DNA from 2 places in the Streptomyces sp. NPDC007901 genome. Region 1 is predicted to be linked to the other one. Evidence: predicted binding sites of a transcription regulator. Region 1 holds the regulator's gene; the other holds the start of a gene.
The links. The regulator HrcA, encoded in region 1, represses chaperone genes, less so after heat shock. The targets are predictions, from matches to a motif close to TTNGCACTCNGNNNNNCNGAGTGCNAA.
Positions count from the first base shown of each region.

Region 2: groES (co-chaperone GroES) is a predicted target of HrcA. The motif match lies at 1,917-1,943, and genes of this name have one in related genera.

Region 1 covers NZ_JBIBKW010000034.1:41,343-45,754, reverse strand. Annotated here, with positions in the region: gene ACFZDK_RS51535 (DUF3097 family protein) at 1-367, opposite strand, end outside; gene ACFZDK_RS51530 (MBL fold metallo-hydrolase) at 402-1,124, opposite strand; gene hrcA (heat-inducible transcriptional repressor HrcA) at 1,297-2,313, shown strand; gene dnaJ (molecular chaperone DnaJ) at 2,314-3,450, shown strand; gene ACFZDK_RS51515 (nitronate monooxygenase) at 3,561-4,412, shown strand, end outside.
Region 2 covers NZ_JBIBKW010000001.1:395,362-399,773, reverse strand. Annotated here, with positions in the region: gene groL (chaperonin GroEL) at 1-1,335, opposite strand, end outside; gene groES (co-chaperone GroES) at 1,462-1,770, opposite strand; gene ACFZDK_RS02065 (polysaccharide deacetylase family protein) at 2,019-2,825, opposite strand; gene ACFZDK_RS02060 (polysaccharide deacetylase family protein) at 2,822-3,703, opposite strand; gene ACFZDK_RS02055 (SAM-dependent methyltransferase) at 3,794-4,412, shown strand, end outside.

The DNA of each region.
Region 1 (4,412 bases):
TCTCGACCAGTTCCGCGTCGTGGCGGCCCTCCACGTAGATGCGGCCCGCGCGGGCGACACGCGCGCGGGCGCCGGGGACGGCGACCGAGCCGGAGGCGGTGCGGGACGGGCGTACCGGACCCCCGGACGCGGGCCGTACGAGGGTGACGACCTGCCCCTCCAGGAGGAAGCCGCGCGGCTCCAGCGGGAAGACGCGGTGCTTGCCGAAGCGGTCCTCCAGGGTGACCGTGCCCGCCTCGCAGCGGATCACCGCGCCGCAGAACCCGGTGCCGGGCTCCTCCACCACCAGACCGGGTTCGGCGGCCACCTCCGGCGCCGGTTTCGGCTTCTTCCACGGCGGGGTCAGGTCGGCGGAGTACTGGCGCATTCGGATGACGATAGGAGAAGCCGGACGGGTGCGCCTACGACACGCCGAAGCGGGCGGCCAGGGCGTCGCGCTGGGCCCGCACGAACGCCGCGTCGACCACCGCTCCGTGACCTGGGACGTACAGGGCGTCATCGCCGCCGAGCGACAGCAGGCGGTCCAGGGCCGCGGGCCAGCGCGACGGTACGGCATCGGGGCCGGCCTGGGGATCGCCGGACTCCTCCACCAGGTCGCCGCAGAAGACCACCGCCGGGTCGCCGGGGACGAGGACCGCGAGGTCGTGGGAGGTGTGGCCGGGGCCCACGTCGGCCAGCAGGGCCCGGCGGCCGTCGCCGAGGCCGAGGGTCCACTCGCCGGAGACCGGGCGGCGGGGGAGCGGGAGGGCGTCGGCCGCCTCCTCGGCCTCGGGGGCCGGGAGGCCGTTGCGGACCGCGTCCAGGCGCAGTGCCTCGCGGTCGTGGGCGAGGACGGCCTCCGCGCCCGCCGCCGCGTACAGGTCGGTGCCCGCGAAGGCGGGCGTGCCGAAGACGTGGTCGAAGTGGGGGTGGGTGAGCGCGAGATGGGTCACACGGCGCCCGGCCAGCCGCTGCGCCTCCGTACGCAACCGCGCGCCCTCCGCCAGGCTCGACCCGGCGTCCACCATCAGGGCCGCGCCCGCGCCGAGGACCAGCCCGGCCGTGCAGTCCCAGCCCGGCAGCCGGCAGCGGCCGACGCCTTCGGCCACCCGCTCCCACCCCAGCTCTTCCCAAGTCACCGTCATGCCGCGACGCTAGCCGTAGAACGTCACGGGTCCTGACCGACCTTGCCCAGTCAGTACCCGACGGCCGTACACTGGGCCGGGGATGTTGGCACTCGGGATCGCAGAGTGCCAGACGAAAGACCCGAAGGACCCGAAAGGCCGCGGGCACGACTTTCTGGAGGTGTGGCGCTGGATGCTGAGTGAACGCAGGCTTCAGGTATTGCGCGCCATCGTCCAGGACTATGTCGGCACCGAGGAACCGGTCGGGTCGAAGGCGCTGACCGAGCGGCACAACCTCGGGGTCTCCCCGGCGACCGTGCGCAACGACATGGCCGCCCTGGAGGACGAGGGGTACATCGCCCAGCCGCACACCAGCGCCGGGCGGATCCCGACCGACAAGGGCTACCGGCTGTTCGTCGACAAGCTCGCCGGTGTCAAGCCGATGAGCGCGCCCGAGCGGCGGGCGATCCAGAACTTCCTCGACGGCGCCGTCGACCTCGACGACGTCGTCGCGCGGACCGTGCGGCTGCTGGCGCAGCTGACGCGGCAGGTGGCGGTGGTGCAGTACCCGTCGCTGACGCGGTCCACCGTGCGGCACGTGGAGCTGCTGTCACTGGCTCCGGCCCGGCTGATGCTGGTGCTGATCACCGACACCGGGCGGGTCGAGCAGCGGATGGTCGACTGCCCGGCGCCGTTCGGGGAGACGTCGCTGGCGGATCTGCGGGCGCGGCTGAACAGCCGGGTCGCGGGGCGCCGGTTCTCGGACGTGCCCCGGCTGGTGGAGGATCTGCCGGACGCCTTCGACGCCGAGGACCGCGGCACGGTCTCGGCGGTGCTCTCCACCCTGCTGGAGACGCTCGTCGAGGAGAACGAGGAGCGGCTGGTGATCGGCGGCACCGCCAATCTCACCCGCTTCGGGCATGACTTTCCCCTCATGATCCGGCCCGTCCTGGAGGCATTGGAGGAACATGTCGTTCTTCTCAAACTCCTGGGCGAGGCCGGGGATTCGGGCATGACCGTACGCATCGGTCACGAGAACGCCTATGAGGGACTCAACTCCACGTCAGTGGTGTCGGTCGGTTACGGTTCGGGCGGCGAGGCACTCGCCAAACTCGGCGTGGTCGGACCGACCCGCATGGATTACCCGGGAACGATGGGAGCGGTACGAGCGGTGGCACGGTACGTCGGACAGATCCTGGCGGAGTCGTAAGTGGCCACGGACTACTACGCCGTTCTCGGCGTGCGCCGCGACGCGTCGCAGGAAGAGATCAAGAAGGCCTTCCGTCGGCTCGCGCGCGAGCTGCACCCGGACGTCAACCCGGACCCGAAGACCCAGGAGCGGTTCAAGGAGATCAACGCCGCTTACGAGGTGCTCTCGGACCCGCAGAAGAAGCAGGTCTACGACCTCGGCGGCGACCCGCTCTCGCAGGCGGGCGGCGGGGGCGCGGGCGGCTTCGGGGCCGGCGGCTTCGGGAACTTCTCCGACATCATGGACGCGTTCTTCGGTACGGCGTCGCAGCGCGGTCCGCGCTCGCGCACCCGCCGGGGCCAGGACGCCATGATCCGGATCGAGGTCGAGCTCGACGAGGCGGCCTTCGGCACGACCAAGGACATCCAGGTCGACACGGCGATCGTCTGCAACACCTGTAACGGTGAGGGCGCTGCGCCGGGCACCTCCGCTCAAACGTGTGACATGTGCCGGGGCCGTGGTGAGGTCTCGCAGGTGACGCGGTCCTTCCTCGGCCAGGTCATGACCTCCCGGCCCTGCCCGCAGTGCCAGGGCTTCGGGACCGTCGTGCCGACGCCGTGCCCCGAGTGCGCCGGTGACGGCCGGGTCCGCTCCCGGCGGACGCTGACCGTGAAGATCCCGGCCGGTGTCGACAACGGCACCCGGATCCAGCTCGCCGGTGAGGGCGAGGTCGGGCCCGGCGGCGGTCCCGCCGGTGACCTGTACGTCGAGATCCACGAGCTGCCGCACTCCACGTTCCAGCGGCGCGGCGACGATCTGCACTGCACGGTGACGATCCCGATGACGGCGGCCTCGCTCGGCACGAAGGTGCCGCTGGAGACCCTGGACGGCATGGAGGAGGTCGACATCCGGCCCGGCACCCAGTCCGGCCAGTCGATCCCGCTGCACGGGCGCGGTGTCACGCATCTGCGGGGCGGCGGCCGGGGCGACCTGATCGTCCACGTCGAGGTGCAGACCCCGACCAAGCTGGACCCCGAGCAGGAACGCCTCCTGCGCGAGCTGGCGAAGCTGCGCGGCGAGGAGCGGCCCACGGGGCAGTTCCAGCCGGGGCAGCAGGGCCTGTTCAGCCGGCTGAAGGACGCGTTCAACGGGCGTTGACGGGGGCGCCCGCAGCGGGTCGCGGAGGGGCCGTGCCGCCGCGATATGTGGCATGTGCCAAAGAGGCGGCCCGATTCGGTCTTGTTCGGAGGACGTGACAACATGCCGTCATGTCCTCCGCACTGACCGATCTCTTCCCCTTTCCGATCGTGCAGGCCCCCATGGCCGGCGGGGTCTCCGTCCCGCAGCTGGCCGCCGCCGTGTCCGAGGCGGGCGGGCTGGGGTTCCTTGCCGCCGGGTACAAGACCGCCGACGGGATGTACCAGGAGATCAAGCAACTGCGAGGGCTGACCGGCCGCCCTTTCGGGGTCAACCTCTTCATGCCCCAGCCGGAGTATGCGGAGTCCGGCGCCGTGGAGCTCTACGCACACCAGCTGGCCGGTGAGGCCGCCTGGTACGAGACCGAGCTCGGTGACCCGGACAGCGGCCGGGACGACGGGTACGACGCGAAGCTCGCCGTACTCCTCGACAACCCGGTGGCCGTCGTCTCCTTCCACTTCGGTGTGCCGACCCGCGAGGTACTGGACTCCCTGCGCCGCGCCGGAACCCTCACCCTGGTCACCGCGACCACCGCCGAGGAGGCCCTCGCCGTCGAGCGGGCCGGGGCGGACGCGGTGATCGCGCAGGGCGTCGAGGCCGGCGGGCACCAGGGCACCCACCGGGACATCGCCGAGAACGACGGAGCCGGGATCGGACTGCTGTCGCTGATCGGCCAGATACGGGAGACCGTGGGCATCCCGGTGGTCGCCGCCGGCGGGATCATGCGCGGCAGCCAGATCGCCGCCGTCCTCGCGGCGGGCGCGAGCGCCGCCCAGCTCGGTACGGCCTTCCTCGCCACCCCCGAGTCCGGCGCCGCCGACATCCACAAGCAGGCGCTGACCAACCCCCTGTTCGTCCGCACGGAACTGACCCGGGCCTTCTCCGGGCGGCCCGCCCGCGGTCTCGTCAACCGCTTCCTGCGC
Region 2 (4,412 bases), on a different contig from region 1:
GCGGCGGACGACGGCGACACCGGTCGCCTCGTCGCCGGTCTTGCCGAGGCCGCCCTCCAGGACCTTCGCGGCGTGGACCAGCGCGGAGCCACCACCGGAGACGATGCCCTCCTCGACCGCGGCGCGGGTCGCGGAGATGGCGTCCTCCAGACGGTGCTTCTTCTCCTTCAGCTCCACCTCGGTGGCGGCGCCGACCTTGATCACGCACACGCCGCCGGCCAGCTTCGCGAGGCGCTCCTGGAGCTTCTCGCGGTCCCAGTCGGAGTCGGTGTTCTCGATCTCGGCCTTGATCTGGGCGACGCGGCCGGTGACGTCGGCGGAGTTGCCGGCGCCGTCGACGACCGTGGTGTCGTCCTTGGTGACGGTGACGCGGCGGGCGGAGCCCAGCACGTCCAGGCCGACCTGGTCGAGCTTGAGGCCGACCTCCTCGGAGATGACCGTGGCGCCGGTGAGGATCGCCAGGTCCTGCAGCATCGCCTTGCGGCGGTCACCGAAGCCGGGGGCCTTGACCGCGACCGCGTTGAAGGTGCCGCGGATCTTGTTGACCACGAGGGTGGAGAGGGCCTCGCCGTCCACGTCCTCGGCGATGATCAGCAGCGGCTTCGAGGCGTTGCCCTGGATGATCTTCTCCAGCAGCGGCAGCAGGTCCGCGATGGAGGAGATCTTGCCCTGGTTGATGAGAATGTAGGGGTCCTCCAGGACCGCCTCCATGCGCTCCTGGTCCGTCACGAAGTACGGCGACAGGTAGCCCTTGTCGAAGGCCATGCCCTCGGTGAAGTCCAGCTCCAGACCGAAGGTGTTGGACTCCTCGACGGTGATGACACCGTCCTTGCCGACCTTGTCCATCGCCTCGGCGATGAGCTCACCGACCTGCTGGTCCTGGGCGGACAGCGCGGCGACGGCGGCGATGTCGGACTTCTCCTCGATCGGGCGGGCCGTCGCGAGCAGGTCCTCGGAGATGGCGGCGACGGCGGCGTCGATGCCCTTCTTCAGGGCGGCCGGGGAGGCACCCGCGGCGACGTTCTTCAGGCCCTCGCGGACCAGCGCCTGGGCCAGGACGGTGGCGGTGGTCGTACCGTCACCCGCGATGTCGTTGGTCTTGGTCGCCACCTCCTTCACCAGCTGCGCGCCGAGGTTCTCGTACGGGTCCTCGATCTCGACCTCACGGGCGATCGTGACACCGTCGTTGGTGATGGTGGGGGCGCCGAACTTCTTGTCGATGACGACGTTGCGGCCCTTGGGGCCGATCGTCACCTTCACCGTGTCGGCAAGCTTGTTGACGCCACGCTCAAGGGCGCGACGGGCGTCCTCGTCGAACTTCAGGATCTTCGCCATGGCAGCGGGAGCCCTCTCGGAATTCTGGGGTGAACAAGACTGCGCCCCTGGCGCCCGGCTTCTAAAGGATCGCGGGGGCCAGGGGCGCAGCTTCAAGCGGAGTGCTTGAGGTGGTAAGTCGCAGGCTTACTTCTCGATGATCGCGAGCACGTCGCGAGCCGAGAGGACGAGGTACTCGTCGCCGTTGTACTTCACCTCGGTGCCGCCGTACTTGCTGTAGAGCACGACGTCGCCGACCTTGACGTCGAGCGGCAGGCGCTCGCCGTTCTCGAAACGGCCCGGGCCCACGGCGAGGACGGCGCCCTCCTGGGGCTTCTCCTTCGCTGTGTCCGGGATGACCAGGCCGGAGGCCGTGGTCTGCTCGGCGTCGAGCGGCTGGACCACGATGCGGTCCTCAAGCGGCTTGATGGCAACCTTGGAGCTGGCGGTCGTCACGATCCGACCTCCCCCTTCGGAGATCTCACGGGGTTAACTGTCTGAGGTGGCGACCAGGTGGATCCGTCGTCGCGGGTGCCGGACCTGCCCGTCGCGTTGTTGGCACTCTCATCTGCCGAGTGCCAGAGCCGAGACTATGACCGCGATTAGCACTCGGTCAAGCGGAGTGCCAATTGCCTGCGGCGCGGCGCCGAAAAAACCGGGTCGCCGGACCGGAAAACCCGTCTGCGGGCAGTCCCTCCAGCCGGCTACAGGTAGTCCTCCAGCCGCCCCACCGTCAGCCCGCTCGCCTGCACCCGGCGCAGCAGCCGGGCCGTGCGCTCCCGCAGGGCCGGGCCCATGGCCTCGTCGGGGCCGACCAGGACGATGTCGCCGGGGCGGAGCTGTTTCTCGCCGTTCCTGAAGGCGAGAGTGTCGGCCGTCATCGCCGCCCGCCAGAGCACCACCGCCGTCACCCCGCAGTCGGCCGCCGCGCGGAGCGTGGTGGTGTCGTAGGTGCCGTAGGGCGGGCGGAAGAGGTACGGGCGGATGCCGAAGCGGGACTTCAGCTTCTCCTGCTGTCCGCAGATCTCGGCGCGCTGGCCCGCGTAGGGCAGCCCGGGCATGGCCGGGTGGTCGAGGGTGTGGTTCTGGACGCTCGCGCCGACCGCCTGGAGACGGGCGAAGTGGCCGTAGCCGGGGCCGACCACGCTGTCCGTGAGGAACATCGTCACGGGCAGGCGCAGTTCGCGGACCATGTCCACGAAGCGGGGGTCCTTCTCGGCGCCGTCGTCGTAGGTCAGGAAGACCACCCGGTCGGCGGTGGGGATGTGGTCGACGACCGGGGGGAGGGCCGAGCGGAAGGAGAGCGGGTGGGACGGCGGGCGCGGGGCGGCCGGCAGGGGCGCGCTCAGGCCCCAGTGCCGGTAGGCCTGTTCGCCGGCCGGGCCGTGCGGCCGTACCCCGTCGGCCGCCTTCCTGCCGAGCCGTTCGATGGGGTCCACGGACTGGGCGCAGCCCGCGAGCAGGAGGGCGACGGCGGCCAGGAACGCCGCCGTCGCCCTCGCGCGGCTCACAGGTAGTCCTCCAGGCGCGCCACCGCGTAGCCCTCGCGCGTGACCTTGTTCAGAAAGCGGCGCATGTCGTCGACCATCGTGCCGTCCCAGTCGCTGCGGCCCCGGAAGTGCGTGAGCACGATGTCACCGGGGTGCAGGCCGCGGTCCCACTCGCGGTACTCCCAGTGGTCGACGAACACCTCCTCGTCCCAGATGGGCGCGTACTTGATGCCGCAGGTCTTGGCGGCGCGCAGGGTGTCGCCGTTGTAGTTGCCGTAGGGCGGGCGGAAGACGGTCGGAGCCTTGCCGAACTCCCGCTTCATGATCTCCTGCATGCCGCAGATCTCGTGCTTCTGCTCCTCGTAGGTCAGGCCCGGCAGGTAGGGGTGGGTCAGGGTGTGGTTGTTGAGGGTGTGGCCCTCGGCCTGCATCTTCCGGAAGTAGCCGTAGTCGTCCTTGACCAGGTAGTTGCTGAGGAACGCGGTGTAGGGGATCCGCAGGTCGCTCATCATGCGGAGGAACTCCGGGTCCTTCTCCGAGCCGTCGTCGATGGTCAGGAAGACGACCTTCTGCTTCGTCGGGACCGTGGTGAAGACCGGGGGCAGCTCGTCCTCCTCCTGCCCGTCCACCTCGAACCCGTCGCGAGCGGTGATCCTCGGCTTCTGCGTCGGCGGGGCCGGGGGGCGCAGGGGGACCGCGTTCAGCCCCCAGCGCTTGGCGGCGGCGGCCAGGGCGGCGTGGGCGTCGGCGGCGGCGTTCCGGTGCGGCTGCTGGCCGGCGGCGGGGCGGGCGGCGGAACCGTCGGGTCCCGCGCAGCCGGACACCAGGGCGGCGGCGGCCAGCAGGCCCGCCACACCCACTCTGAACCCATTTTTGTCATTTTGTACGACTGCTCGCATGGCGTCGGATCCTTCCAGGCCCCTCCCCGGAACCGGGGCAGACACCTCGGCCGGAGGCGAACCATCCACCGACTGGCCGACAATGACCCGGTGAACGACCACCTCGCCCCCCTCCTCACCCCCGAGGGCCACGCCCTCCTCGCCGAGGTGCGCGGCACCGCGCCCGCCGACGAACTCGCCGTGGCCACCCGGCTGCGCCGCACCCACCCCGCCGAGCTGGTGTCGGCGGCGCTCGCCCAGGCCCGGCTGCGGCAGCGGGCGGCGGCGAAGTTCGGCGAGGCGGACGCGGACCGCATGTTCTTCACGCCGAACGGGGTCGAGCAGTCGACGCGGGCGAGTGTCGCCACGTACCGGGCGGAGCGGCTGAAGGCGCTGGGCGTGTCCTCCGTCGCCGACCTGTGCTGCGGGATCGGGGGCGACGCGATCGCCTTCGCGCGGGCCGGGATCCGGGTGCTCGCCGTGGACCGGGACCCGGTGACGGCGCGGACCGCGCGGGTGAACGCCGACGCGCTGGGCCTGGCCGGCCTGATCGAGGTCCGGGAGGCGGACGTCACGGAGGTGGACACGGCGGGCTGGGACGCCGTCTTCGTCGACCCGGCCCGGCGCGGCGGCCGTGGCCGCGTCTTCGACCCGGAGGCCTATTCACCGCCCCTGTCCTGGGCGGTCGAGGCGGCGCGCAAGGCCGCGCACACCGCCGCGCTGAAGGTCG